DNA from 3 places in the Kitasatospora sp. NPDC057595 genome. Region 1 is predicted to be linked to each of the others. Evidence: riboswitches for the same ligand, from Rfam matches in the RefSeq annotation. Region 1 holds a riboswitch; each other region holds the start of a gene.
What was found. Region 1 has a riboswitch for thiamine pyrophosphate ahead of thiC (phosphomethylpyrimidine synthase ThiC). Riboswitches for the same ligand answer to the same signal wherever they lie in the genome.

Region 1 (3,267 bases):
GGGCCGACGGTGGACAGCAGCTGGCGGGCCAGTCCGAGCCCGGTGCCGCCCATCGCCAGCGCCTTGGCGAACAACTCGCCCATCCCGTCGGCCCCGTTGAGCAGCACCATGTGCTCGACGTTGCCGAAGGACTCCGCGGCGGCCCGCACGATCTGCGGCCACTGCTCCGCCAACTCCTGTGCCACCACGGCGTCCTGGTTCTCGGCGAGGGCGGTGGCGCGGGCCTTGATGCCCTCCGCCCGGGCCAGTCCGATCGCCCGCGCCGCCGCGGCGTCGGCCAGACCGCGCGCCTCGGCGGCGGACGCCTCCGCCTGTCCGGTCGCGGTGGTCGCCTCGGCCTGTGCCAGGCCACGCACCCGGGTGGCCTCGGCGTCCGCCTCGGCCGCGACCCGCACCCGGCTGGCCTCGGCGGTCGCCGCCAGCTCGGTCTCCCGGGCCTGCGCCTGCGCGGCCGAGATCCGCGCGTCGCGGGCCGCCTCCGCGCTGGTGCGGGTGTCGTACGCGCGGGCGTCGGCGGGTTTGCGCACGTCGATCTGCAGCTGCTGCTCCTTGCGCTGTGCCTCCAACTCGGCGACCCGGGTCTCCTGGACCACCACCTGCTGCCGGGCGGCGGCGTCGGCCAGCGGTCCGGCCTGCCGGGCGCGGGCGGTGGCGGTGTCCATCTCGGCCTGGTACGAGGACTGCTGGATCTCGCTGTTGCGGGTCGCCTCGGCCTTGCGGGCGGCCGCCTCCTGCTCGGCCTCGGTGGCCAGCCGGTCCGCCTCGGCCTGGGCGATCCTGGCGTCCCGCTGGACGGCGGCGGCGTGCGGGATGGCGAGGTTCTTGATGTAGCCGGTCGGGTCGATGATCTCCTGGATCTGCAGGGTGTCGATGATCAGCCCGAGCTTCTCCATCTCCAGCCCGGAGGCGGCCCGGGTCTCGCCGGTGAGCCGCTCGCGGTCGCGGATCATGTCCTCGACGGTGAGCCCGCCGACGATCGAGCGCAGGTGGCCGGCGAAGACGTTGTGCACGCGCTGGCTGATCAGCTTCTGCTGGTCCAGGAAACGGCGGGCGGCGTTGGCGATCGAGACGTCGTCGTCGCCGACCTTGAAGATCACCACGCCCTTCACCCGGACCGGGATGCCCTGCGTGGTGACGCACTCGACGTTCAGTTCCGCCTCGTTGAGGTCCAGCGAGAGCCGCCGGACCCCCTGCAGGCCGGGGGTGACGAGGGTGCCGCGCCCGGTGACGATCCGGAAGCCCAGACCGTCGCCGACCCCCTCGGTGCGGTGCCGGGAGCCGGAGATGATGAGCGCCTCGTTCGGCTCGGCCACCCGCCACATGAGTTTGAAGAGCGTGACCCCGATGATCAGTGCCGCGACGGCTGCCCCGGCGATGATGAGTCCCATGGTTCAACTCCCCCTTCGAGCGCAGGAGATGCGCCGAGTCGGATTGTCCGCCCCGGCCGATCCGGGGGAAAGGGAAGTGACATGACTGGCCGTCACAAGGTCGTCACCGGAGGGTCATCGGCGTGTCACGGCCCGATCGGCGCCACGTACACCGTCCTCGGCGGCTGGTACTCGATCACCACCACCGGTGTGCCGACCGTCAGTCGCTCGCCCGGCACCGCCAGGTAGGCGAGGAACGCCTCGGTGCCCTGACGCTCCGGCACGTGCACCATCACCTCGCCGACCAGCCCCGCGCCAACCGCCCCGGTGACCCGCCCCGTGCTCCCGACCACGCCGGCCTCCTCGCCTCGTCCGCTACGGAGCCAGTCTGCCCGCAGCGGCGGCTACGCGCCCCCCGTTCACCGTCCGGACCTCGACGTTCCCCCTCCCGGACCCGCTCTGGACCTCCGGCGATCGGCTCGCTACGGTGTTGGACGTCATGCGCGGGCAACACCGCCTGCGGACGCGGGAGCTCGGAGCACCGGGCTGAGAGGGCGCTGAACGGGACGTCGATGGACGGACCGGCGGCTGCGTCGACCGCAGGAACCTGACCGGGTAATGCCGGCGTAGGGAGTTTGAGGTCCGATGACCAGCTTTGAGGCACAGCCGCAGTCTGCCCGGCCCCGGTCCGGCCCCGAGGGCGCCGTCACCAGCGCGGGCAGCGGCTACCCGGCCCCGGCCTGGCGCAAGGCCCACCGCGAGGGGTCCCGCCCCGATCTGCGCGTGCCGTACCGCGAGGTCGTGCTCACCAACGGGAAGACCGTCCCGCTGTACGACACCTCCGGGCCGTACACCGACCCGGACTACGAGCCCGACGTGCGGCGCGGCCTGCCCGCCCTGCGCGAGGCCTGGATCCGTCAGCGCGGCGACGTCGAGGAGTACGACGGCCGCGAGGCGCGCCCCGAGGACGACGGCATCCGCCACACCTCGCCGCGCGGCGGCGACCTGCGCAACCTCGACGCGGTCTTCCCCGGCCGCCCGCGCCGCCCGCTGCGCGGCCGCGACGGAGCCGCCGTCACCCAGCTCGGGTACGCCAAGCGCGGCGTCGTCACGCCCGAGATGGAGTTCGTCGCCCTGCGCGAGGGCCTGGCGCCCGAGTTCGTCCGCGACGAGGTCGCCCGCGGCCGCGCCGTCATCCCGGTCAACGTGAACCACCCCGAGGTCGAGCCGGCGATCATCGGCACCAACTTCCTGGTGAAGATCAACGCCAACATCGGCAACTCCGCCGTCACCTCCTCGATCGAGGAGGAGGTGGAGAAGATGACCTGGGCCACCCGCTGGGGGGCCGACACCGTCATGGACCTCTCCACCGGCCGCAACATCCACACCACCCGCGAGTGGATCCTGCGCAACTCCCCCGTGCCGATCGGCACCGTGCCGCTCTACCAGGCGCTGGAGAAGGTCGACGGCAAGGCCGAGGAGCTGAGCTGGGAGGTCTACCGCGACACGATCATCGAGCAGTGCGAGCAGGGCGTCGACTACATGACCGTGCACGCCGGCGTGCTGCTGCGCTACGTGCCGCTGACCGCCCGCCGCAAGACCGGCATCGTCTCGCGCGGCGGCTCGATCATGGCCGCCTGGTGCCTGGCGCACCACCGGGAGAACTTCCTCTACACCAACTTCGAGGAACTCTGCGACATCCTCGCCCGCTACGACGTCACCTTCTCCCTCGGTGACGGCCTGCGCCCCGGCTCGATCGCCGACGCCAACGACGAGGCCCAGTTCGCCGAACTGCAGACCCTCGGCGAGCTGGGCCGGATCGCCCGCGCCAGGGACGTCCAGGTGATGATCGAGGGCCCGGGCCACGTCCCGATGCACAAGATCAAGGAGAACATGGATC
Region 2 (3,267 bases), 220 kb from region 1:
ATCGGACTGCCACCGAGCTTGGTGATGACGTCGCCCGGCTTGAGGCCGGCCTGGTCGGCGGCGCCGCCCGGGGTGACGGCCGGCTGGCCCTGGACGTCGCGGGTCTGGATCTGCGCGCCGTCGCCCTTGTAGTCGTCGTTGCGCAGGACGTCGAGCTTGGCGTAGACCGGCTTGCCGGTCTTGATCAGGGTGTCGGCGACCCACTTGGCCTGGTTGATCGGGATCGCGAAGCCCAGGCCGATGGAGCCGGCCCGGCCGTTGCTGGAGGCGTTGGACTGGATCGCCGAGTTGATGCCGATCACGCCGCCGGCGGAGTCCAGCAGCGGGCCGCCGGAGTTGCCGGGGTTGATGGAGGCGTCGGTCTGCAGCGCGTTCATGTAGGAGGCCTGCGCGCCGGTCTCGTCGCCGGAGGCGACCGGGCGGTCCTTGGCGCTGACGATGCCGGTGGTGACGGTGGACTCCAGGCCGTACGGGGCACCGATGGCGATGGTGGAGTCGCCGACGTTGACCTTGTCGGAGTCGGCCAGCGGAAGCGGCGTCAGCTTTTCCTTGGGCGGGTTGTCGAGCTTGATGACGGCGACGTCGTAGCCCTCGGCGCGGCCCAGCACGGAGGCGCCGTAGGAGCTGCCGTCGGCGAACTTGACGGTCAGCTTGCCACCGCTGGAAGCGGGCGCGACCACGTGGTTGTTGGTGAGGATGTGGCCCTCGGTGTCGAAGACGAAGCCGGTGCCGGTGCCGGACTCGCCGTTGCCCTGGGCCTTGATGGTGACGACGCTGGGCAGCGCCTTCTGCGCGATGCCGGCGACCGAGCCCGGGGCGGGCTCGTTCTTCTGGGTGTTGTTGGCCTGGACGGTGGTGGAGCTGCGGTCGGCCTTGGCGCTCACCGACTTGCCGTCGCGGTCCGCGACGGACACGCCGACCGCGCCGCCGGCCACGCCGGCCACCAGGGCGACGGCCGCGACCAGGGCGATCAGGCCGCCGCGCTTCTTGCGCGGGCCGCCGGGGACCGGCGCGCCGGGGTACTCGCCCGGGTAGCCGAGCGGGCCCCCGGGACCGCCGGGGGCCCCGGGCGCGCCCGGGGTGATGTCGTGGGCGGCGCCCCAGCCGCCGAGCGGCTGGCCGGCGCCGAACGGGTGGTGGTGCTGGCCGGTCGCGCCCGGGGCCTGCGGGGCCCCCGGGGCGGCGAACGGGTCGTGCGCGACGGGCGCCGGGGGCACCGGCGTGCCCGGGGCCGGGGTGGCGTACGGGTTGTCGCCGTACGGCGCGGCGGCCTGCGCGACCGGGGCGACCGGGGCCGCGGGCGCGGCGGGCGGCAGGACCGGCGGCGGCGCGTCCAGGTACCCGGGCTCGGCGGCCGGGGCCGGCGCGGCGGGCGCCTCCGGGGCGCCGACCTTGCCGAACGCCAGCGTGGGCGTGAACCCGCCGGAACCCCCCTCGGCGGGCGGCTGGGACGGCTGGTCGACTGCGGGCGTCGCTGCGGGGGCGGGGGCGGGGCCGGCCGCAGACTGCTGCGCCGGACCGTCAGAAGCGGAACCCACCACCCCCTGGCCGCCGGAGGGCTGCTCCCCCTGCGGCCCGGTGGACCCAACCTCGCGCTCGGTGCTCACGGACGACCTCCATAGCTGACAGGACCAACAACCATAGTTTTTCGCACACCCGATTCGATTGCCGTAAGGACCCTTCTGAAGAACTCATAAGAATCCTTAGCCGGGCCAGACGGCCGCCGAAGCGCCGTACCCGACACGACCCGTCTTGGCGTTCCCCCCGACGGCGACTAGCCTGTCGCTCCGAACTGACACGCGGGAGCTTGGACCGACCAGGCTGAGAGTGCGCCGGTCGACCGTACGCCACGGACCTCGTGGGCGGCCGTCGAGGGGGTGCAGACCGCCGGAACCTGTCCGGGTAATGCCGGCGTAGGGAGAGATCGGCCATGCCGTCCGCTTCGTCATCCTCGTCCTCCGGCGCGCCCGCGTCCCGGAACGTCCCCCCGCCGCAGGACGCCGCGGGCACCGCCCCCGGTTCCCCCGACGGGGACACCGCGCGGACGGCCACCGCCGTCCTGGAGCCCCCGGCCCGCACCGAGGCGCCGCTGGTGCTGGACACCGAGCCGCCCCGCACCCTCGGCTTCCGCGACCACTTCGCGCTCTGGATGAACCTCGGCGTCTCGCTGATCGGCTTCACCACCGCCGCGACCGTGCTCGGCGCCAAGGGCGAGGAGCTGTCGCTGGCCGCCGCGGTGACCGCGATCGCGGTCGGCACCGTGGTCGGCACCGCGATGCTCGGCGTGGCCGCGCTGATCGGCGCGCGGACCGGCGCGCCCGCCATGGCGAACCTGCGCGGCCTGTTCGGCACCCGGCTGTCCTACGTGCCGACGGTGCTCAACATCGTCCAGTGCATCGGCTGGGGCGTCTACGAGCTGCTGACGATCGCGCTCGGCGCGCAGACGGTGACCGGTACCGAGGGCTACCGCTGGGTCTTCGTGGTGCTGGCCGGCGCGCTGACCACCGCGCTGACCATCTGGCCGCTCGGCGCCATCGCGGTGCTGCGCCGCTTCGTCGCCGCCGCGGTGGCGGTCGCGATGGTGTACTTCACCGTCCAGCTCGGCCGGCACGGCGTACCGGACCCCGGCGCCGGCAACTGGCACGGCTTCCTGCGGGCGACGGACGCGATGATCGCGGTGTCGATCTCCTTCGTGCCGCTCGCCGCCGACTACACCCGGCACTCGCGCACCCCGCGCTCGGCGTTCTGGGGCAGCTTCTCCGGCTACACGATGGCCCAGGTCTGGTGCTACGTGCTCGGGCTGATGGCGCTGCTGCAGGCGGACGGGAACCCGGAGCGGATCTTCGACTCCTTCCTGGGCGTCTGGGCCGGCTGGCTGTTCCTGCTGGTGCTGGTGCTGCGCGAGACCGACCAGTCCTTCGCCAACGTCTACTCGACCGCGATGTCGATCCACAACCTGCTGCCGAAGGTCGACCGCCGGGTGCTGACGGGCGGCACCGGTGTGCTGATCACCGTGCTCGCGCTGCAGATCACCGCGTTCACCGACTCCTACTACGCCTTCCTGGGGCTGATCGGCTCGGTCTTCGTGCCGATGTTCGCGGTGCTGGCGGTCGACTACTTCCTCGGCGCCGGGCGGCGCGGCTGGGACCTCTCCGCCGACGCCCCGTCCCGCTGGCTGATGCTGCTGCCGTGGGCGCTGGGCTTCGCCACCTACCAGCTGATCGCGCCGACCGCGGTGGCCGGCTGGTGGACGGACCTCTGGACCTC
Region 3 (3,267 bases), on a different contig from region 1:
TCGTTCAGGGCGGCGGCGACGCCGGAGTGCGCCTGGCTGAGGGTGGCGACCACCTCGGCGAGGGTGGTCGTGGCGGGCACCTCGCGGGGCTCGCCGTTGACGCTCAGGGGGATGTCGCTGGTGCGGGGGCTCATGCCGGGACCTTCGTGAATCGGGTGGGGGCGAACGGGTGGGCGAGCTCCGGCAGGGTGCCGGTGGCCAGGTAGTCGGCCAGCAGGTCGCCGGTGACGGGCGTCAGCAGGACGCCGTTGCGGTAGTGGCCGGTGGCGGCGACCAGGCCGGGCAGCGCGGTCGGGCCGAGCAGCGGCGCGTTGTCCGGCGAACCGGGGCGCAGCCCGGCGCCGGTCTCCACCAGCGGCAGCTCGGTGATGCCGGGGACCAGCTCGTGCGCGTCGCGCAGCAGCTCGTACACCCCGCCGGCGGTGACCGTGGTGTCGTGGCCCTGCTCCTCGGTGGTCGCGCCGACCACCAGCTCGCCGTTCTCGCGCGGCACCAGGTAGAGGTGGCCGCCGCGGACCACGGCGCGCACGTTGCGCGAGAGGAAGGGCCGGTACGCCTCCGGCACCCGCAGCCGCAGCACCTGCCCCTTGACCGGGCGGATCGCCGGCAGCACGCCCGGGGGCAGGCCGGGCAGCAGGTGGCTGCGCGAGCCGGCCGCGAGCACGATCCGGTCGGCGGTGACGCTCTCGCCGGTGGCCAGCCGGGCTCCGGTCGCGCGGTCGTGCTCGACCAGCAGCTCGGTGACCTCGGTGCGGTGCACCACCGCGCCGGCCCGCTCGCACGCGTGCAGCAGGGCCTCGGCCAGCCGGCGGCCGTTTACCTGGTGGTCGTCGGTGACGTGCAGGCCGCCGCGCACGCCGGGTGCGAGCATCGGCTCCAGTCGGCGGGCCTCACGGCCGGTGAGCCACTGCGAGTCCAGGCCGAGCCGCTGGTGGAAGGCGTGCAGCTCGCGCAGTTCCGCGCGGTCGTCGGCGTCGAGGGCGACGGCGAGGGTGCCGCACTGCCGGTAGCCGATGTCCCGGCCGCCGCTCGCCTCGGTGAGTTCGGCGGCGAAGGACGCGTACCGCTCGTTGGAGGCCATCCCGAGGCGCAGCAGCGGCTCCTCGCCGTACTGGAGTTCGGTGACCGGGGCGAGCATGCCCGCCGCGACCTGGGCGGCACCGTGGCCGGGCCAGGGGTCGACCAGCAGGACGCGCAGCCCGCGCTGGGCCGCCCGCCAGGCGACGACGAGGCCGATGATCCCACCGCCGATGACCAGCACCTCGGCATGGGCGCCCCGTACCAGGCGTGTCAAAGCTGCTCTCCCTTCGCCGGTATGACCCGGATCAGGTTCGGACGGTCGCGGGCCGTGCCAGCCCGCCTCTCAGCCCGGTGCGCCGGGCTCCCGTGATGGTGCCCCCACCTTAACTCCGGGGGGTGCGCCCCCTGAAGGTGCCCGGGAGCGGGGCGGGGAGGGACGGGGGAGGGGCGGCCTAGGACCTCGGACCCGGGACCGGCCTCAGTACAGTGACGGGCGTGGCTGAGCTGAACGGAACGGGACAGACGGATCGGGTCGTCGTGGTGGGCGCCGGGCTGGCCGGGGCGCAGTGCGCCGCGGTGCTGCGGCGCGACGGCTGGCAGGGGCGGATCACGCTGGTCGGCGAGGAGCCGCACGCGCCGTACGACCGGCCGCCGCTCTCCAAGGACGTCCTCCTCGGCAAGACCGACAGCACCGCCCTCGACCTCGACTTCGCCGGCCTCGGCGTCGAGCTGCTCACCGGCCGCCGCGCCACCGGACTCACCCCCGGCGGCCCCGGCGGCGCGGGCCTGCTGCACACCGACGCCGGGGACGAGCCGTACGGCGCGCTGGTGATCGCCACCGGCGCCGAGCCGCGGGCCCTGCCCGGCGCCGAGCGCGCCCATCTGCTGCACACCCTGGACGACGCGCTGGCGCTGCGCGCCCTGCTCCGCCCCGGCCTGCGCCTGGTGCTGGTCGGCGCGGGCTGGATCGGCGCCGAGGTGGCCACCGCCGCCCGGGCGGCCGGCTGCGAGGTGACCGTCGTCGAGGCCGGCCCGGCGCCCGTCCCCGGCGCGCTGCCCGCCGAGGTCGGCCGGGCGATGGCCGCCTGGTACGCCGAGGCCGGGGTGGACCTGCGCTGCGGCACCGGCGTCGCGGCCGTCGAACCGGGCGCGGTGCTGCTCGCCGACGGCTCGCACCTGCCCGCCGACGAGGTGGTGGTCGGCATCGGCGCCCGCCCGGCCACCGGCTGGCTGGCCGGCACCGGGGTCGCCCTGGACGCGGCCGGCGCCGTGCTGGTGGACGAGCGGCTGCGCACCACCGTGCCGGGTGTCCTCGCGGCCGGCGACTGCGTCAGCTACCCCTCGGTGCGCTCCGGCACCCGGCTGACCGTCCAGCACTGGGACCACGCGCTGCAGTCCGGCGAGGCCGTCGCCGCCACCCTGCTCGGAACGGACGCGCCGCCGTACGACCCGGTGCAGTACTTCTGGTCCGAGCAGTTCGGCCGGATGGCGCAGTACGCCGGACGGCACGGCGCGGGCGACGAGCTGCTGTGGCGCGGCTCGCCGTCGGACGCCGGCTGGTCGGTGCTCTGGCTGCGCGACGGCGCCCTGCGCGCGCTGCTCGCGGTCGACCGGCCGCGCGACCTGACCCAGGGACGGCGGCTGATCGAGCGAGGCGCCGTGCTCGACCCGGCCCGCGCCGCCGACCCGGCGGTCCCGCTGAAGTCGGCCCTGGCCGCCGGGTAGCGCCGGGCGGCGGACCCGGTTGGTGCGCGGCGGGCCGCCGAGGTGGCAGTCTGGTGCTTGTGAGTGAGATCGAAGCCAAGATTGAAGCCCTGGTCCCCGCGTGGCTGTACCTCCCCGACATCTCCGAGAAGTGGGGTCTGGTGGTCACCGAGGTCCGCAACATGGTCAAGAAGGGTGACCTGATCGCCGTCCGCCGCGGCCCCAACAAGTCGCTGCAGGTCCCGGCGGCGTTCATCGACGAGACCGGCCCGGTGAAGCACCTGGTCGGCACGCTGACGGTGCTGCGCGACAGCGGGTTCAGCGACGAGGAGATCCTCGAATGGATGTTCAGCGAGGACCCGTCGCTGCCCGGCACCCCCGTCCAGGCGCTCTGGGAGAACCGGGCCACCGAGGTCAAGCGCCGCGCCCAGGCGATGGCGCTGTGACGGACCGACGGGATCGGCTCGCCGACGCCCGGCTGTACCTGTGCACCGACGCCCGGCGCGAGCGCGGCGACCTCGCCGAGTTCCTGGACGCGGCGCT

Region 2: it holds a riboswitch for thiamine pyrophosphate, as region 1 does, so the genes downstream of both, ACFU9E_RS16885 (purine-cytosine permease family protein) here and thiC (phosphomethylpyrimidine synthase ThiC) in region 1, are expected to answer to the same signal.
Region 3: it holds a riboswitch for thiamine pyrophosphate, as region 1 does, so the genes downstream of both, thiO (glycine oxidase ThiO) here and thiC (phosphomethylpyrimidine synthase ThiC) in region 1, are expected to answer to the same signal.

The regions. Positions count from the first base shown of each region.
Region 1 is NZ_JBHVGL010000009.1:42,629-45,895, reverse strand. Features, by position in the region: gene ACFU9E_RS15910 (flotillin family protein) at 1-1,388, opposite strand, end outside; gene ACFU9E_RS15905 (hypothetical protein) at 1,514-1,720, opposite strand; TPP riboswitch at 1,883-2,017, shown strand; gene thiC (phosphomethylpyrimidine synthase ThiC) at 2,013-3,267, shown strand, end outside.
Region 2 is NZ_JBHVGL010000009.1:266,004-269,270, reverse strand. Features, by position in the region: gene ACFU9E_RS16890 (S1C family serine protease) at 1-1,607, opposite strand, end outside; TPP riboswitch at 1,790-1,937, shown strand; gene ACFU9E_RS16885 (purine-cytosine permease family protein) at 1,931-3,267, shown strand, end outside.
Region 3 is NZ_JBHVGL010000015.1:9,744-13,010, reverse strand. Features, by position in the region: gene thiS (sulfur carrier protein ThiS) at 1-134, opposite strand, end outside; gene thiO (glycine oxidase ThiO) at 131-1,294, opposite strand; TPP riboswitch at 1,289-1,395, opposite strand; gene ACFU9E_RS22350 (NAD(P)/FAD-dependent oxidoreductase) at 1,516-2,745, shown strand; gene ACFU9E_RS22345 (Rv2175c family DNA-binding protein) at 2,805-3,170, shown strand; gene thiE (thiamine phosphate synthase) at 3,167-3,267, shown strand, end outside.